DNA from 2 places in the Plantactinospora sp. B5E13 genome. Region 1 is predicted to be linked to the other one. Evidence: riboswitches for the same ligand, from Rfam matches in the RefSeq annotation. Region 1 holds a riboswitch; the other holds the start of a gene.
The links. A riboswitch is a leader RNA that binds a small molecule or an ion and turns the genes downstream of it on or off. The one in region 1 is predicted to bind thiamine pyrophosphate.
Positions count from the first base shown of each region.

Region 1 (9,571 bases):
TTCGTCGAGGACCTCCCGCGCCCGGCGTCGGGCGTCGCGGTGTCCGACACCCTGCAGCACCAGCGGCAGTTCGACGTTCCCGAGGACCGTCATCGTCGGTACGAGGCTGAGGAACTGGAACACGAAGCCGACGTGTCGGCGGCGCAGCAGGGCCCGGCCACTCTCGGAACGGTTGTCCAACCGGTGCCCGGCCAGCCACACCTCGCCCCGGTCCGGGCGGTCCAGTCCGCCGAGCAGGTGGAGCAACGTGGACTTGCCGCTGCCGCTCGGCCCGGTGACCGCGACCCAGTCACCCCGGCCGACCTCGATCGAGGCGTCCCGCAGGGCGGTCCGGTCCCGCGCCTCGTGCCGATAGGTCCGGGTCAGCCCGGCCGCGCGCAGCACCGGGTCAGCCATCGTGGCCTCCGTTCCCCGAGGTGGTCAGCTCGATCTCGGCGAGCTGTCGCTGACACGCTTCCAGCCAGCGGAGTTCGGCCTGCAGGTGCAGCGCGGTCGCCTGCACCAGCAGACCGCCGACGCTCGTGCCGCTGGTGCGGGCGGCCTGCCGGTCGAGGTCCCGCAGCGCCTGCAGGCAGCGCTGCCGGTGGTCGGTGATCACCGCCGTGGGGTCGACGTCGGGCAGCAGCACGGCGGCGAGGCGGGCGGTGACGAGTCGGAGCAGGACGTCCGGCTTCACCAGCGGGGTGTCCGAGGGCCGGGTGACCCAGTCGCGCAGTTCGGCGGCGCCGTCCTCGGTGAGCCGGTAGACCTTGCGGTCCCGCCGGTCGCCGCCGGACTCGGTGGTGTGGCTGACCAGGCCGTCGCGTTCCAGCCGGCCGAGGGTGACGTAGATCTGTCCGATGTTGACCTCGACGCCGGCGTCGGCGAACAGGTCGTCGTACCGTCGGCGCAGCTCGTACCCGTGGGCGGGCCCGGTGGCGAGCAGTCCGAGTACGACGTGTTTCATGACCGGGCCTCCGATACCGACGGGTGAAGCCTAACCGTCAGGTACGCCAGGTCGGGAGATCCGGTGGCCGGACGGACGGTGGTGGTCCGTCCGGCCGTCACAGGGTTGCCCGGTGCAACGCCCGCCTGCCGTGCTCAGTGGTCCGCGCAGCAGGGCGTCGGCTCGGGTACCTCGAACGGTCCGATCCGGCCGCCGGCCACCGGCGTGGTGACCAGTGTCAGCCGGCCTTCCGCCCACAGTGGACGTACGAAGTCCCGGGTCTCGACCAGGGTGTCCCCGGCCGGCGGCACACCACCGAGTGCGGTCACCCGCTCGATGGCGCTCGCCGCGAGCAGTTCGTCGACGCTCAGTACGCCGGTCAGCCGTGCCACACCGGGGAAGAGCACCGCCCGGCCGGACCGCCGGGTCGAGTGCTCGGCGGCGGCGTGCTCGCCGGCCACCACCAGTTCCACCGGTACGCCTGCGAGGAGCCCGGCCGGCGGTTCCCCGTCGGTGGAGAGGCTGATCGCGACGTGTGGAAAGGGGTGCTGCGTGAGATGGGTACAGGCGACCAGGCCGGGAAGGCCGAGCGGCCGCACCACCTCGTGCAGCCAGTGCTCGGCCTCCCGGACGGTCCGGTGCCCGAAGCTGAGTCCGATCACCGGTCGGGTCAGCTCGGCAGTACCCAGATCGGGTTGGCGTAGAACCACAGGTCCTTCCACGGGTCGGCGTCCCCGGCGATGTCCAGCGCCGGACCGAACGGGTCGACGTGTGCCCCCATCAGGCCGGGGGCGGTCCGGTTGCCGTCGGTGCCCCGGAGCCGGACGTAGAACGGCTGGTCGACCCGGCCAAAGGCGTAGGTGAACGAGACCCGTCCGGTGCCCTTGCCCACCTCGTACGACTTGACCACCCGGGCGGTCGGCGCGGTGAACGTGTCCCGGTCGGCGACCGGGCCGGTGACCTGGCCCGCGATCACGTCGACCCGGCCCAGCACCGGGACGAACTGCGACCAGTTCGGCGTGTTGGCCAGGTCGATGTCGATGGTCAGCTCGACCCGGGTGCCGCGCTTGACCCGCAGCACGCCGCCGAGCGGGGTGCCCGAGTCGGGCCGCCGGTCGCCGGCCACCCGGGCACGTACGTCGAGACCGCTGATCAGGCCGCCGTGGTCGACCCAGACCCGACCGGCCCGAAGCCCGTCCATGACCGCCCGGTAGCTGAACGAGGCGGCGCCGACGTGGGTACGGCTGTACTGGCCGGGCCAGTAGTCGCCGGCGTCGGTGAGCAGCGGCCCGTACACCGGGTCGTCGTGCCGGCCGTTGAGGTCGAAGTTGCTGCCCGGCCCACGCTGCGAGGTGTCCAGATAGTTGACGTGCGAGTCCGAGTTCGCGCTGATCCACCACGGCTTGCCCTCGGCGAGCAGGCTGTCCCACAGGCCACCGACGGTCGCGGTCATCCAGTCGAAGCCGCCCCAGGTGCGGTAACTCTCCAGCGGGTAGCCGGCGAACGAGTCCGCCGACGGTCCGTTGTCGTAGTAGCCGCGGTTGCGGCCGGCGGTCGGCCGGGGCAGGCCGGCCGCCTGGTGGCCCGGGGCACCCTCCATGCCGATCGCCACCGTGGGGTCGGCGTCGCGCCAGGCTCGCACCTCGTGCGGGGAGTCGATGCCGCGCCGGGCCGGGTGGTTGGCGAGGAAGAGCGCGCCGTCGACCCGGCGCCGACGGACCTGCTCGCCGAGGAACTTGATGCCGGCGATGGCGAGCGCCTCGTTGGCCGGTGACGAGCCACCGGCGTTCTTCACACTGCCGTCGTACGCGTTCTCGAACTCCTTCAGCACGGCGACCTCGTTGCGCCCCGGCGCGACGAAGACGGTGGCGTGCTCGGCGGCCGGGATGTTCCACTCCAGGCCCTGGTAGATCAGCAGGTCCTTGAGCTGTTCCCGGGCCGCGACAATGTCCGGGTTGACCTTCTCCACGCCGATCTTCGCGTGCGCCACGCTGCCGTGGTCGGTGACGACCATCCAGTCCAGACCGTGGCCGCGGGCGTGCCGGGCCTGGTCGATCACCCGGTACTGGGCGTCCGAGCTGTACTGGGTGTGGATGTGGTGGTCGCCGGCGAGCCAGTGGAAGCCGCCCTTCGGCTCCTTGTCGCCGCCGTGTCCGGTGTCGCCGCCGTTACCGTGGGCGTGCGCGAGCTCCGGCGTCGCCAGGACGGTGGCCGCGGTGCCCGCGCCGAGCAGGCCGGCGTTGCGCAGGAAACTGCGTCGGGAGCGATCGGCCGGGGAGAGTTCGGTCTCCGGTACGGTCGGGTCGAGGGCGGCGGGCAGGTCGCCGCCGACCGCGTGGTCGTGGTCGTGGTCGTGGCTGTGGTCGTGGTGGTGGTGCGGGTGGCCGTGGCCCATCGGTTGCTCCATCGACTGGCGAATCTGATCAGCTGATCAATCTCGCCTACCTCGGCAAACAACAGATGGCCTGCTCGGGGCACTTATGCGAACATGCGACCGTACTGATGGTTCGACCTGGGCCGTCGCCGCCGAGCGGTGGGCTCAGCCGATCAGGGGGCGGTGGGTACCGAGCGCCACACTGGCCGCCAGGATTCCGGCGGCGAGCAGCAGCGCCCCGACGACCAGGACGGTGTCCGCCCCGGTGAAGTGCTGCCGGCGGGCCGACGTACGCGGAACACCGGAGTCGAAGCCGCGGGCGTCCATCGCGGTGGCCAGCCGGGTGCCCCGGCGGATCGCCCCGACCAGCAGGGTGAACGCCGTCGAGCCGAACAGTCGTAGCCGGGTCGCCGGGTTGCGCCCGGCGTCCACGCCGCGGGCCCGGCGGGCCATGCTGATCATCCGCCATTCCGTGCCGAGCAACGGCACCAGCCGGAACGCGGCCAGGGCGCCGATCGCGAACCGGGGGGACACCTTGGCGTTCTGCACCAGGGCGTCGGCGAGATCGGTGGGGTCGGTGGTGGCGACGACCAGGACCGCGGGCAGCGCCACCGCGATCACCCGCAGCGCCAGTCCCAGACCGGTGCTGAGCACCCCGGTGGTCACCAGCAGCGGACCGGCGGAGACGAGGACGTCACCGGAGCGATCGGCGGCGAAGAACAGCATCGTGACGAGAATGCCGAGCGCGCTGAGCAGCAGTGGCCGGGCCCGTCGGGCCAGCAGCCGGTACGGGACGCCGAACAGCGGCGCGACCAGCAGTTCCACTCCGATGGCCAGGGCCGGGACGAACGGGTCGAGGGTGGCGAGCAGCGGCACCGAGAAGAGCAGCGCGGCGGCGAGCTTCGCCACCGGGTTGCGTCGGGCCAGCGGCGCGGCGGAGGTCGGAACCGTCGGGTACGGGATCATCGCGGCCCCCGTACCGCGGTGTCGAGGAGATCACGTTGCGGTGGGTCGAGGGTGAGGGTCCGGTCGGCCAGGGCGGCCACGAAGTCCGGGTCGTGGGTGACGGCGACGATGCCGTGTCCGGTGTCCCGCAGCCCGGCGAGCAGGTCGACGAGCTCCAGCCAGGTCCGTCGGTCCTGACCGAACGTCGGCTCGTCCAGGATCAGCAGCCGGGGCGCGGTGGCCAGCGCCGTCGCCACGCTCAGCCGCCGCGCCTGCCCACCCGAGAGGGTGTACGGGTTGGCGGCGGCCAACCGGTCCAGCCGGAGCCGGGCGAGCAGGTCGTCCACGATGGAGGTCACCTCGGCGTCGGGGCGACCGGCCCGGAGCGGGCCGAGCGCCAGTTCGGCCCGTACCGTGCCGGTGACGAACTGGTGCTCCGGGTTCTGGAAGACCGAACCGATCCGTTGCGCCAGCACCGGTGCCCGCCAGCGGTGCGGCGGGCGGCCCGCGTACCGGTCGGCCAGGGCCGGGGTGGTCCGCAGCGTGCCGGTGCCGGGGTCGAGCAGGCCGCCGAGGAGCAGCGCGAGGGTCGACTTGCCGGCTCCGTTCGGTCCGAGCACGGCGAGCGCCTCGCCGGTGCGTACGGTCAGGTCGGTCGGGGCCAGCCGCGGCGGCAGGCCGAGCCGTTCGGCGGCGAGCAGCACCGCCCCGGCCGCGGCGCCGGAGCGGCGTGGTGCCGGCGGCGGGCCGGGCACCCAGACCCCGGCGGCGGCCAGCTCGGCGCCGTGCGCGGCGAAGACCTCGGCGGGGGACCCGTCGGCCCGGATCCCGCCACCCGGCTCCAGGACGACCACCCGGTCGACCAGCGGCAGCGCCTCCGCCACCCGGTGCTCGACCAGGATCAGTGTGGTGTCGGCGTCCAACGCGGCGCCGATCGCGCCTCGGACCAGGGCGGCGCCGGCCGGATCGAGGTTGGCGGTCGGCTCGTCGAGCAGCAGCAGCCCCGGGCGTAGCGCCAGCACCCCGGCCAGGGCGAGCCGTTGCTGCTCACCGCCGGAGAGCGCGGCGGTCGGCCGGTCCACCGGGTACGGGAAACCGACCCGGTCCAGCGCCTCGGTGACCCGGGGCCAGATCTCCGCCGCCGGCACGCCCCGGTTCTCCAGGCCGAACGCCACGTCGTCCCCGGCCCGGGCCATCACCAGCTGGGTCTGCGGATCCTGGAAGACGATGCCGACCCGCTCCCGGGCCTTGCGTGGGTCCAGCCCGTCGATCTCGACGCTGCCGGTCTGCTCACCCGAGTCCTCGGCGAGCAGCCCGGCGAGCGCCGCCAGCAGGGTGCTCTTGCCGGCCCCGGAGGCGCCGAGCAGCAGGACCCGTTCGCCGTGCTCGATCCGCAGGTCGACGTCACGGACCGCCCAGGCCCGGCGCCCGGCGTGCCGCCAGCCGAAGCCGCGCAGCTCGACCGCGCTCACCAGGGCACCGTCCGTTGCGTCGTCGGGTCGACCGCGCTCACCGGGACACCGTCCGTTCCGCCGTCCGGTCGACCGGGCTCAGACCGCGGCCCGGTCCCGGCCGGCCGGGAAGCGGTCCAGTACGCCGGTCCGGGCCAGCGCCCGGGTCAGTGCCCAGCCGCCGGCACCCGCGATGATCAACGAGCTGACCACGGTGATCACGAAGAACGGCAGCCGGACCGAGGCGAAGTCGTACCCGGCGTAGTAGCGGATCTGGTCGAAGATCGCGGCGGCGAGCCCGGCCAGGGCGCCGGAGAGCACCGCGACCGGCAGCTGGAAGAAGCCGTAGCCGAAGACCAGGAAGGCCAGTTCGGCGCCGAGACCCTGGAAGAGACCCTGCAGGATGGCCATCGTGCCCCACTGGCTGCCGAGCAGCACCGAGACGAACGCGGCGAGGAACTCGCAGTACAGGGCCGCTCCAGGCCTGCGGATCACCAGGCCGCCGAGCACCCCGGGCAGCAGCCAGACGCCGTAGATGACCGCCTGGGCCGGCGGGAAGAAGGTGAAGGCCCCCTCGGTGGCGCCCCAGACCAGGTTCCAGGCCCAGAAGATGACGCCGAAGGCGACGGCGATGACCGAGGCGACGACGATGTCGACGGTGCGCCACCGTGTGCTGCCGGACTCTTTCATGTGTACTGCCTCCCAGTCGCTCGGCGATCCAGGGGCGGAACGCGCGTCACGGCCCGGGTCCCGGACCGTGACGCGGCTGGAGACGTGACCGAACTCCCTGCGCTGGCATTACCCAGATCAGGTTCGAGGGTCTGCGGGCGGGTCGGCCCACACTCTCAGCGCTGCGCGCTCCCCTGTCGGATGTGCGGTTGTTTCGCGAACGCTAGCACCGGATCCGTCTGCGCCGATAGCCACGACTAGGCTCGGGTCATGCGGATCACCGTCCGGGACCTCACCTTCGACCTGCACACCGGCGGGCCGGCGGACGGCGGGGCCGTCCTGCTGCTGCACGGCTTCCCGCAGCACGGTGGCGAATGGGACGACCTGCTGCCGACGCTGCACGCGGCCGGGCTGCGCACCCTCGTCCTGGACCAGCGGGGCTACTCGCCGCAGGCCCGGCCGACCGAGGTGTCGGCGTACCAGCTGCCCGAACTGGTCGCCGACGCGGTGGCGGTGCTCGACGCGCTCGACGTACCGTCGGCGCACGTGGTCGGGCACGACTGGGGTGCGGCGGTCGCCTGGCGGCTCGCCGCCGACCATCCGGACCGGGTCCGTACCCTGACCGCGGTCTCCGTACCGCATCCGGCCCCGTTCGGGGCCGCGATCGCGCAGGACCCGGACCAGCAGGCCCGCTCGACGTACATGCAGTTGTTCCGGCAGGCCGGCGAGGCGGAGCGGGTGCTGCTCGCGGACGACGCGGCGGCACTGCGCCGGATGCTCGGCGGGCTGCCCTCCGACCGGATCGAGCGGTACGTCGCCCCGATGCGCGAACCGGGCGCGCTGACCGCCGCGTTGAACTGGTACCGGGCGATGTCGACGGAGGCACTGGTCGGCACCGGGCCGGTGGCGGTGCCGACCACCTTCGTCTGGGGCGACACCGACATGGCGGTCGGCCCGGTCGCGGCCCGGAACTGCGCCGGGTTCGTCACCGGCGACTACCGCTTCGTGCCACTGACCGGGGTCGGGCACTGGGTTCCGGAGACGGCGGCGCAGGCGCTCGCCGACGCCGTACTGGCCCGGATCACCGACACGAGGTGAGTTTCCGGGCCGGGCGTGGCATCGTCGACACCGACGGATGATCAACGGTGGGGGCGAAGGGACGGGACCGGTGACACTGAGCGCCGAGGCTTACCTGGAGGTCGTGACCGGGCTGATGACCCGGGTCGCGACTGAGCAGCGGGACAACGTACGCCGGGCCGCCGACCTGGTCAGCGCGGCGCTGCGGGCCGGCGGGGTGGTGCACGCGTTCGGCACCGGCCACTCGGAGGCGCTCTCGATGGAGATCGCCGGCCGGGCCGGTGGACTGGTCCCGACGAACCGGATCGCCCTGCGTGACCTGGTGCTGTACGGCGGTGCGCCGGCCGACGTCCTCGGCCCGACCCTGGAGCGCGACCCCACGGTGGCCCGCCGGCTGCTGGAACTGGCTCCGGTCCAGCCGGCGGACATCTTCGTGATCGCCTCCAACTCGGGGGTGAACGGCACCATCGTCGAGTTCGCCGCCCTGGTGAAGGAGCGTGGGCACCCGCTGATCGCGATCACCTCGGCGGAGCACTCGGCCGGGGTGCCGTCCCGGCATCCGTCCGGTCGCCGACTCGGTGACCTCGCCGACGTGGTGCTGGACAACGGTGCCCCGTACGGCGACGCGACGCTACCGCTGCCCGGCGGCGGCGCGGTCGGCGCGGTCTCGTCGATCACCGCCGCGCTGCTCGCCCAGCAGATCACGGTCGAGGTGGTGGCCCGGCTGGTCGAGGCGGGGGAGACGCCGCCGGTCTACCTGTCGGCCAACATTCCCGCCGGGGACGAGCACAACAAGGTGCTGGAGGCCCGGTACGCGGGCCGGATCCGGCGCGGGGCGTGAGCGGGCGCCGGGTCCGACGTCACGGACCCGGCGCCCGAGGCCCGACACGACATGCGTGTGTGCGGCCGCTGGACTGGGCCGCGCTGGCCCTGTTCCGGCCGGATCTCGGTTCCTGAGCCGACAACCACCGTCGGCGAACCGGCAACCGCGGACCGAACCGCCCGCAGGAGCCGAACCGGCTACCACAGCCCGAACCGTCCGAAGGAGCCCAAACCGCGCGAACCGGCCTCGCGTTTCGGGTACGTCGATGCCGGGCACACTGCTCCGCACTTGATTCCGCCGGACGAACGCGGCGGTGGCAGCGGAGGTGGCCGGGTGAGCGTCGAAACCGAGAAGCAGCGCTGGCAGCGCAACTTCACCGACCTGCTCCAGGAACTGCGGGTGGCCCAGACCGGTGTCCAGATCCTCTTCGCCTTCCTGCTCACCCTGCCGTTCAGCAACGGTTTTCCCCGGGCCACCCAGTTCCAGAAGGACACCTACATCGTCGCGTTGATCGCCGCGGCCGCCGCGACCGCGCTGATCATCTCGCCGGTCGCCTTCCACCGGGCGCTCTTCCGGCAGGGGCGCAAGCCGGAACTGGTCCGGTTCGCGCACGCCGTGGCGACCGCCGGTCTGGCCTTCATGCTGATCGCGATGGTCAGCTCGGTCCTGCTGATCACGGACTTCGTCCTGCCCCGAGGGGTGGCCTTTGTGCTCAGCGGGTTGACCGGGGCCTGGTTCCTGACCTTCTGGGTCGCGTTGCCGTGGCTGCGACGCAACTGGGGTGAGCCCGACGACGAGGACGGCGACGACGAGTTTCCCGGCCGCGACGAGGTGGTCGGGGCCTGAGCCGGCCGCCCGCCGCGCCGACCCCCCGGTGTGGGGGTCTGTCGATGGAGGTGACGAGCCGGATTCGCCTGCCTGACAACGCGGGCCGGGGCCGGTAACATCCCGGAACAGAAAAGTACTACTCTCCGCGATCCATACTGGACAGTACCTATGCTCGTATGATCTGGTTTTCTCCATTGACCGATCATCCGAGGTGTCGCAGGTGGACGTCGTCTATTTGATCATCGTCATCCTGACCTCCGCGCGTCGCCGCCGACATCCCCGTCATTGACGGAGAGTTATACGCGGAACCACACCTATGGAGGCGAGAGGCGAGAATGGATCACCTGCAGGGGGGGTTGTCGACCGGGGAACCGGCGGCAGCTGTAGCGGGCCCGATCGGGGGAGCGGGGCTCGGACCAGATGGGGGCGGGACGGCGTGAGGGGGGACGGCGGCAAGGCGGCGGTACGGGTCGACACCC
Region 1 is NZ_JBDPLT010000014.1:121,330-130,900, reverse strand. It holds gene ABGB05_RS15575 (ABC transporter ATP-binding protein) at 1-396, opposite strand, end outside; gene ABGB05_RS15570 (PadR family transcriptional regulator) at 389-946, opposite strand; gene ABGB05_RS15565 (hypothetical protein) at 1,081-1,587, opposite strand; gene ABGB05_RS15560 (PHP domain-containing protein) at 1,596-3,320, opposite strand; gene ABGB05_RS15555 (energy-coupling factor transporter transmembrane component T) at 3,465-4,265, opposite strand; gene ABGB05_RS15550 (ABC transporter ATP-binding protein) at 4,262-5,716, opposite strand; gene ABGB05_RS15545 (ECF transporter S component) at 5,795-6,385, opposite strand; TPP riboswitch at 6,462-6,570, opposite strand; gene ABGB05_RS15540 (alpha/beta hydrolase) at 6,635-7,462, shown strand; gene ABGB05_RS15535 (SIS domain-containing protein) at 7,533-8,282, shown strand; gene ABGB05_RS15530 (DUF6328 family protein) at 8,598-9,110, shown strand; gene ABGB05_RS15525 (RNA polymerase sigma factor) at 9,529-9,571, shown strand, end outside.

Region 2 (9,571 bases), on a different contig from region 1:
GCCGACCGTGATCGGCACGTTCGCCACCGCGGTCCGGCCGCCGTCGTTGGTGACGGTGAGCTGCGCGTTGTAGTTGCCCGGTGCGGCGTACGTGTGCGTCGGGTTGGCCTCGGTCGAGCTGCCGCCGTCCCCGAACGTCCAGGCGTACGTGAGCGGTCCGCCGTCCGGGTCTCGGGAGCCCTCGCTGCTGAAGGCCACGGTGAGCGGCGACGGGCCGGAGGTGGGCGTACCCTCGGCGACCGCGATCGGGGCCCGGTCACCGGCGATGTAGTCGATCCGGTAGACCCCCGAGTTGTCGTTGTTGCCGCCGAACCCGCTGCCCCACTCGATCAGGTACAACGCGCCGTCCGGCCCGAACTCGAAGTCCATCGGCCGGACGAAGGTCATCCCGGCGAGCAGCTGGTTGATGTCCACAAGCGACCGGCCGTCCTGGCTGACCTGGAAGGTGTACATCTTGTTCTGGTTCCACTCGCCGACCATCGCCTTGCCGTCGAAGTACGCCGGCCACTTGCGGTCGGAGGGGTTCTCCGGGTCGTACCGGTAGACCGGTCCACCCATCGGCGCCCCGCCGCCGCCCAGCTCCGGGAACTCCGGGTTGCCGTTGTAGTCGTAGTCCACGGTGGCCGGGATCGCCGGCGGCAGGTTGGTCAGACCGGTGTTGTTCGGCGAGTTGTTCACCGGTGCGGCACAGTCGTACGCGGCACCGGCCGGCCCGGACGGGAAGGTGAACTCCCGGTAGGCGGCGTTGGCGCCGACGCAGTACGGCCAGCCGTAGTTGCCGGCCTGCCCGACGATGTTCCACTCGACGGTGTTGCCCGGCCCACGGTCCGGGTTCGCCGAGCCGGCGTCCGGGCCGTAGTCCGCGACGTAGAGCGTGTCGGTGCCGGGGTCGACGCCGATCCGGAACGGGTTCCGGAAGCCCATCGCGAAGATCTCCGGTCGGGTCTTCTCCGTGCCCGGCGGGAACAGGTTGCCCTCCGGGACGGTGTACGTCCCGTCGTCCTCCGGGTGGATCCGGAGCACCTTGCCGCGCAGGTCGTTGGTGTTGCCGGAGGTGCGTTGGGCGTCGTAGTCCTGCCGGCCGGGCCGCTCGTCGAGCGGGCTGTAGCCGTTCGACTCGAACGGGTTGGTGTTGTCCCCGGTCGCCAGGTAGAGGTTGCCCGCGCTGTCGAAGGTCATGCTGCCGCCCGCGTGGCAGCAGGTGTTGCGCTGGGTGTCGACGGTCAGCACGACCTTCTCGCTGGCCGGGTCGAGGGTGTCACCGACGACCGTGAACCGGGAGAGGAAGTTGTGTGGGGTGCCGTCGTTGGGTGCGTAGTACAGGTACACCCACCGGTTGGTGGCGAAGTCCGGGTCGAGGCGGATGCCGATCAGGCCGTCCTCGTTGCCGGTGAAGACGTCGAGGTCGATGGCGGTGACCGTGGTGCCGGTGTCCGGCTTGACGATCTGGACCCGACCGTCCCGCTCGACGTAGAAGACCCGGCCGTCCGGCGCCACGTCCAGTTCCATCGGGTTGCTGGTGTTGCTGTCCAGCGTCACCTTCTCGAAGCTGCTGGTCAGCGAGGCGGCGCAGTCGGCGTCGACCACGCCGGCCGCGGTCTGGATGCCGCCGAGCAGGTGGGCCAGGAACTCCGGTTCGGCGTACGACTGCTGGGTGTGCCCACCCGCCGTGTACCAGGCCCGCCCGCCGTCGTAGTCCTGGCACCAGGCGAACGGGTGGTCCTGCCCCATCGCCCCGGCGCCGGGGGAGTAGCTGGTCTCGTCCAGCGAGGCCAGCACGTGTACGTCGGCGCGCGGGTTCTCTCGGAAGTTGTACCACTCGTCGTACCGGGACCACTGGTCCGGCAACGACTTCGTGGACTCGTGCGCGTGGTCCTCGACCTTGATGGTGGCCTGCTGGTTCGCCGGGTGGGACGCGAAGTACGCGCCGACCAGGTCGCCGTACCAGGGCCAGTCGTACTCGGTGTCCGAGGCGGCGTGCACGCCGGCGTAGCCGCCGCCGGCCCGGATGTACCGCTCGAACGCCGCCTGCTGGTTGGCGTCGAGTACGTCGCCGGTGGTGGAGAGCCAGACGACCGCCTGGTAGCGGGCCAGGTTCTCGTCGGTGAAGGCACCGGCGTCCTCGGTCGCGTCGACGGTGAAGCCGTGCTCCGTGCCGAGTTGCCGGATGGCGGCGATGCCCGCCGGGATGGAGTCGTGCCGGAAACCCGCGGTCTTGGAGAAGACCAGCACGGAGAAGGGCTCCGCCTGGGCCTGGGCCTGGGCCGGTGCGGCGAGTGGCTGCCCGGCCGGTGCGGCCGAGGCCGGGCTGCCGACCAGCATGGTGCTGGTCAGCGCCACCGCGGCGGCGGTGCCGAGCAGGGCGCGGGTGAGGGGGTTGCGACGGTGGCCGGATGCACGGTCAGTGGTGGGGGTGCCGCGGACGCGGCGCGGGACTGCCACGAAGGATCTCCTTCGTCCGATGAGGACAGCGGGGGATCCCGGGTACGGCTCGCCGAAGGTCCGCCTCGGGGTGCGGGGCCGACCGTGGCCCGCCGAGGCCCCGACCGGCCGGATTCTGCCTTGTCATTGAACAAATTAGGGCGGGTACCGGGGGTACCGGAATACGACCGCGAGGTTAATTCGGGTAACGGTTGAGTAACGGCGTGCGACTTACCGGATAGGACGGTCCAAGTCGACGCTCCGGATGTCGGGTCCGCCCCGGCATCGACGCTGGTCGCGGCCATGCATCCGGGTCTGTCGATTGGTCGCGGTGGATGTGCGTTGGGTCACGGGGCTTTACGTCAGCGTGACGAAGCGCGTATCGTCGCCGGCAAGTAACCCACGGGAGCCCGGTGCACCGGGCTGAGAGGGGGGCTGAAGCCCCCGACCGTCGAACCTGATCCGGGTAATGCCGGCGCAGGGAGGAGCGTTGCCATGTCGTCTCTCGGTCGACTCCACCTCATCACCGACACCCGGCCCGGTCGGGATCCACTCTCGACGGTTCGGGCGGCACTCTCCGTAGCTGGCCCGGAGCTGGTCGTGCAGATCAGGGTCGAGGACAGCGTCGACGACCGGACCGCGTACGAGCTGGCCCGAGAGATTTCCGCGTGGTGCGCCCGGTCCGGAGCGACCTGCCTGGTCAACGACCGACTGCACGTGGCGCTCGCGGTCGGCGCCGACGGCGGGCACGTCGGCGCCCTGGACCTGCCGGTCGACGCCGCCCGGCGGGTGCTCGGTCCGACGGCCGTACTCGGCGCGACCGCCCGGGACCCGCAGACCGGTCTCGCCGCCGTCGCCGCCGGGGCCACCTATCTCGGGGTCGGCCCGTGTTACCCGACCCGTACCAAGGACGGGCTGCCGAACGCGATCGGACCGGCCGGGATCCGCCGGGTCGCCTCGGTGGTACCGGTCCCGGTGATCGCGATCGGTGGCATCACCGCCGCCCAGGTGCCGGCGCTGCGCGCCGCCGGGGCGTACGGGGTGGCGGTGGTCGGTGCGCTCTCCGTCGCCGTCGACCCGGCCCGGGCCACCGCCGAACTGCTCGCCGCCCTGCGTGCGCCGCTGCCGACTGAGCCGACGCTGCCGGCCGCCGTCCCGCCGGAGCCGGCCGCCGGGCCAGCGGCCGGAGCCGACCGACATTCGCCACCCGGGGGAGGCGCCGACGCGCACTCCACCGGAGTGGCGACATGCTGACCGGCGGCTCTCCCGACGTCGTGGTGATCGGTGCCGGCCCGATCGGGCTGGCCACCGCCTGGCGGTGTGCCGAGCGGGGCATGCGGGTCACCGTCCACGACCCGGACCCCGGCTCGGGTGCCGCCGACGTCGCCGCCGGCATGCTCGCCCCGGTCTCCGAGGCGCACTTCGGCGAGCGGGCGCTGACCCGGCTGCTGGTCGCCTCGGCGGCCGGCTGGCCCGACTTCGCCGCCCGGTTGACCGAACGGACCGGCCTCGACCTCGGCTACCGCACCGAGGGCACCCTCTCGGTCGCGGTCACCGCCGACGACCTGGCCGAGGCGGAACGGCTCTGGGCGTACCAGCGGGAACTCGGCCTGCCGATCACCCCGCTGCGGCCGGCCGAACTGCGGGACCGCGAGCCGCTGCTGGCGACCCGGTTGCGCGGCGGCGCCTACGCGCCCGGCGACCACCAGGTGGATCCCCGCCGGCTGGTGGCCGCGCTGCGGGTCGCGGTCGCCGCCGCCGGGGCGACGGTGCTGCCCCGACCGGTCGGCAGCCTCGACGAGGTGACCGCGGCCGGGGCCCGGGTGGTGGTCGCCGCCGGCTGCGGTACCGCCCAGCTCACCGGCCTGCCGGTCCGACCGGTGAAGGGCCAGGTCCTGCGGCTGCGGGCGCCCGGCGGCGCGGCGCCCGGCTTCCGGCACGTCATCAACGGGTACGTCGACGGACGCGACGTCTACCTGGTGCCCCGCCACGACGGCGAGGTGGTGGTCGGGGCGACCGTCGAGGAACGCGGCGACCTCGACGTCACCGCCTCCGGCGTGCTGGAACTGCTCCGCGCCGCCACCGACCTGCTGCCGGAACTGGGCGAGTACCACCTGGTGGAGGCGCGGGCCGGGCTGCGCCCCGGCACCCCGGACAACGCGCCGCTGATCGGGCCGCTGCCCGGCCGGCCGGAGGTGCTGGTGGCCGGCGGCCACTACCGGCACGGCATCGTCCTCACCCCGCTCACCGCCGACCTGGTCGCCGACCTGCTGGTGACCGGGGTGCCCGATCCACTGCTCGCCCCGTTCGCCCCGGACCGGTTCGGCCCGCCGAACCCCGGCCGGTCCGGACGTGCCGGCATCGGCCCTGACCGGGTCGGCCCTGGTGGGCGACCCGATACCGAGTAGTCCCAGAGCCGGGAGGAAACATGGAACTGACCGTCAACGGAGTCGGGCACCGGCTGCCCGGCGAGAAGACCCTGGCCGACCTGGTCACCGAACTCACCCCGCAGAGCCAGGGCGTGGCGGTGGCGGTCAACGGCGAGGTGGTGCCGCGTACCGGCTGGCCGACGTGGACCCTGCGGGACGGGGACCGGGTCGAGGTGCTGACCGCGGCCCAGGGCGGGTGACCGGGATGACGACCCTGGCCACACCTGGAGAGACCGCCACCGACGAGTTCCGGCTCGGCGGCGAGACGTTCCGGTCCCGGCTCATCCTCGGCACCGGCGGGGCCAGCAGCCCGTACGCGCTGGAGCAGGCGATCCGGGCCAGCGGCAGCCAACTGGTCACCGTCGCACTGCGCCGGATCGACAGCGGCGCGACGATGGGCGGCGGGCTGCTCGACGTACTCGGCCGGTGCGGGGTACGGCTGCTGCCGAACACCGCCGGCTGTCGTACCGCCGCCGAGGCGGTGACCACGGCGCACCTGGCCCGGGAGGCGTTCGACACCACCTGGGTCAAACTCGAGGTGATCGGCGACGAGCGCACCCTGCTGCCGGACGCGGTCGAACTGGTCGCCGCCGCCGAACAGCTGGTCGCCGACGGCTTCACCGTGCTGCCGTACACCACCGACGACCCGGTGCTGGCCCGGCGGCTCGCCGACCTCGGCTGCGCCGCGGTGATGCCGGCCGGCGCGCCGATCGGCTCCGGCCTCGGCATCGGCAACCCGCACCAGATCCGGCTGCTCCGGCAGGCCGTCGACGTACCGGTGATCCTGGACGCCGGCATCGGCACCGCCTCCGACGCCGCGCTGGCGATGGAACTCGGCTGCGACGGGGTGCTGCTGGCCAGCGCGGTGACCCGGGCCGCCGACCCGGTACGGATGGCCACCGCGATGCGGCACGCCGTCGAGGCCGGCCGGCTGGCGGCCGGAGCCGGTCGGATTCCGCGCCGGTTCCACGCCCTGGCCTCCACCCCGGACGACGGGCGGCCCGACCTGTGACCGGCACCAGCGTCCCGAGTGGAGTCGTGGTGGTGACCGACCGCCGCCAGGCGCGCCGGCCACTGCCCGAGGTGATCCGGGACGCGGTCGACGGCGGTGCCCGCTGGGTGCTGCTGCGCGAGCGGGACCTGCCGTACACCGAGCGGCGCACCCTGGCTGACCGGTTGCGGGCGGTGCTCGCCCCGGTCGGCGGCACACTGCTGGTCGCCGGCCCGGACCCGCTCGGCGGCGACGCGGTGCACCTGACCGCCGCCGGGCCGTACCCGCCGTCGGAGGTGCGCCTGGTCGGCCGCTCGTGCCACGACGAGACCGAGCTGCGGCGTCTCTCCGCCGAGGACTACGTCACGCTGTCGCCGGTTTTCCCCACCCCGTCCAAGCCCGGCCACGGTCCGCCGCTGACCCCGGCCGGACTGGCCCGGCTGGTCGCCCGTACCCCGGTGCCGGCGCTCGCCCTCGGCGGTGTCGGCACCCCCGGACAGGTCGCCGACTGCCTGGCCGCCGGGGCGGTCGGGGTGGCGGTGATGGGCGCGGTGATGCGCGCCGACGACCCGGCGGACGTGGTCGACGCCCTGTGCGCGGCGGCCGGGGCCGGGGTGGCGGACCAGACCCCGGACGCCCCGCCGGCACCGGCGGGCGTCGGCGGAGGCATCCGGTGACCCCGCCGGTGGCGCTGACCGTGGCCGGCTCGGACTCCGGCGCGGGCGCCGGCATCCAGGCCGACCTAAAGGTCTTCGCGGCGCTCGGGGTCTACGGCACCTCGGTGCTGACCGCGATCACCGCGCAGAACACCCGGGCGGTCCGCGCCGTTTCCCCGGTCTCCGCCGAGATGGTGACCGAGCAGCTGACCGCCGTCGTCGAGGACCTGCCGCCGCTGGCGGTGAAGACCGGCATGCTCGGCGGCGCGGCGGTTGCCGAGGCGGTGGCGGAGGCGGCCCGCGCCGGCCTGCTGCCGAACCTGGTCGTCGACCCGGTGCTCGTCTCGACCAGTGGACACCGGCTCGGCGCGGCGGAGGCGGTCGCCCGGCTGCTGCCGTACGCCCTGGTCGCGACGCCGAACCGGGCGGAGGCCTCGGCGCTGCTCGGCTGGCCGGTCCGGACCCCGGACGAGATGGCGGAGGCGGCCCGGCAGCTCGCCGACCGGGGCACCCGGTACGTGGTGGTGACCGGCGGGGACGCGGAGGCGACCGGCGCGGACGCCGTCCCGGAGAGCGCGGTCGACGCGCTCTGGACCGGCGCCGGGGTACGGCTGCTGCGTGGACCGTGGGTGCCGACCCGGAACACCCACGGCACCGGCTGTTCCTTCTCGGCCGCGATCGCCGCCCGGCTCGCCCTCGGTGCCGAGGTGCCGGCGGCGGTGGCCTTCGCCAAGGAGTACGTCAACCGTGCGCTGCGCGGCTCTCGGAACTGGGAGCTCGGCGGCGGCCACGGACCGCTGGACCACCACGGATGGTCCGGTGGGGAGCCGACGGTGGACCGGACAGGTCCGTCAGGAGAGAGGTGGGGCGCGTGAAGGCTCGTCGCAAGGTGTACGTCGAGGGAAGCCGGCCGGACATCCGGGTCCCGTTCGCCGAGGTGGACCTGACCGGGGACGAACCCCCGGTCCGGTTGTACGACACGTCGGGCCCGGGATCGGACCCCGCCGTGGGACTGCCGCCGTTGCGCGGCACGTGGATCGCGGAACGCGGCGACGTCGCCCCGGTCCGGGGCGCCGGCAGCCCGCTCGCCGGCCGGGACGACGCCCGTCCCACCCAGCTCGCGTACGCCCGGGCCGGGATCGTCACCCCGGAGATGGAGTTCGTGGCGATCCGGGAGCAGATGCCGGCCGAGTTCGTCCGGGACGAGATCGCCGCCGGTCGGGCGGTGCTGCCGCTCAACGTCAACCACCCGGAGTGCGAGCCGGCGATCATCGGCAAGGCGTTCCTGGTGAAGGTGAACGCCAACATCGGCACCTCCGCGGTCACCTCCTCGGTCGCCGAGGAGGTGGAGAAGCTGACCTGGGCGACCCGGTGGGGCGCGGACACCGTGATGGACCTCTCCACCGGCAAGCGGATCCACGAGACCCGGGAGGCGATCGTCCGCAACTCGCCGGTGCCGATCGGGACGGTCCCGATCTACCAGGCGCTGGAGAAGGTCGACGGTGACCCGGTCAAGCTCTCCTGGGAGGTGTTCCGGGACACCGTCATCGAGCAGGCGGAGCAGGGCGTCGACTACATGACCGTGCACGCCGGGGTACGGCTGGCGTACGTGCCGCTGGCGGTCAACCGGGTCACCGGCATCGTCTCCCGAGGCGGCTCCATCATGGCCGCCTGGTGTCTGGCCCACCACCGGGAGAACTTCCTCTACACCCACTTCGCCGAGCTCTGCGAGATCCTCGCCCGGTACGACGTCACGTTCTCGCTCGGTGACGGGCTGCGTCCCGGCTCGATCGCGGACGCGAACGACGAGGCGCAGTTCGCGGAACTGCGTACCCTCGGCGAGCTGACCACGGTGGCGTGGGAGCACGACGTACAGGTGATGATCGAGGGGCCCGGCCACGTGCCGATGCACAAGATCAAGGAGAACGTCGACCTGCAGCAGGAGGTCTGCCACGAGGCGCCGTTCTACACCCTCGGGCCGCTGACCACGGACATCGCCCCGGCGTACGACCACATCACCTCGGCGATCGGCGCCGCGATGATCGGCATGTACGGCACCGCGATGCTCTGTTACGTCACCCCGAAGGAGCACCTGGGGCTGCCGGACCGGGACGACGTGAAGGCGGGCGTGATCGCGTACAAGATCGCGGCGCACGCGGCCGACCTGGCGAAGGGGCACCCGGGGGCCCAGGCCTGGGACGACGCGCTCTCCAAGGCCCGGTTCGAGTTCCGCTGGGAGGACCAGTTCAACCTCTCGCTGGATCCGGAGACGGCGCGGTCGTACCACGACGCGACCCTGCCGGCGGCGCCCGCCAAGACCGCACACTTCTGTTCGATGTGCGGCCCCAAGTTCTGCTCGATGAAGATCACCCAGGAGTTGAAGGAGTACGCCGCCCAGGGTATGAAGGAGAAGTCCTCCGAATTCCTGGAGTCGGGCGGACGGGTCTATCTCCCGATGGCCTGACCGGTCAGTCGGCGTGGTGACGGCCGGGCTGGCGTAACGTCCGCCGCCCGCCGTCGCCCCCGTCCAGCCGTTCGGTCGGGTCGGGCTGGCTCAGGCCGCTGACCCAGTCGACGTACTCCTCGTCGCGGGCCGGCACCGGTTCGTCCGACCGCCCGCGTCGGCGCGGCTGCCGCTGGCCGGGTACGCCGGGCCCGGACGCCCGCTCCCCGGTCGGCTCGGGCGCCGATGGCTGGTCGGACGCGGACGGCAGGTCGGACCCGTTGGGCTGGTCGGATGGGGCCGGCTGGTCGGACCCGGCCGGCTGCCCGGATGCCGACGGCTGCTCGGATGCCGACGGCTGGCCGGACGCCGACGGCTGCTCGGACCCGGCCGGCTGCTCGGACCCGGCCGGCTGGCCGGACCGGTTGCGGCGGAACAGACCGCGCCGGACCCGGCCGGGCGATCCGGCCCGGTCCTGGTCGTCGCCCGGCCCACCCCGGTCCGTCGGTGCCTTATCGACCCCCTGGTCGGACGCCTGCAGAACGACGGCCCGCTCCGGATCGACCGGTGTCGGCGTTGCTGCGGACGTCGGCTCCGGACCGGCGGGCGCCGTCGCTGTCGCGGGTGGCGC
Region 2 is NZ_JBDPLT010000010.1:73,789-83,359, forward strand. It holds gene ABGB05_RS11940 (ThuA domain-containing protein) at 1-2,322, opposite strand, end outside; TPP riboswitch at 2,814-2,922, shown strand; partial or broken gene thiE (thiamine phosphate synthase) at 2,917-3,534, shown strand; gene thiO (glycine oxidase ThiO) at 3,669-4,829, shown strand; gene thiS (sulfur carrier protein ThiS) at 4,850-5,050, shown strand; gene ABGB05_RS11960 (thiazole synthase) at 5,056-5,862, shown strand; gene ABGB05_RS11965 (thiamine phosphate synthase) at 5,859-6,518, shown strand; gene thiD (bifunctional hydroxymethylpyrimidine kinase/phosphomethylpyrimidine kinase) at 6,515-7,372, shown strand; gene thiC (phosphomethylpyrimidine synthase ThiC) at 7,369-8,961, shown strand; gene ABGB05_RS11980 (hypothetical protein) at 8,966-9,571, opposite strand, start outside.
Region 2: another riboswitch for thiamine pyrophosphate. It lies ahead of thiE (thiamine phosphate synthase); the one in region 1 lies ahead of ABGB05_RS15545 (ECF transporter S component).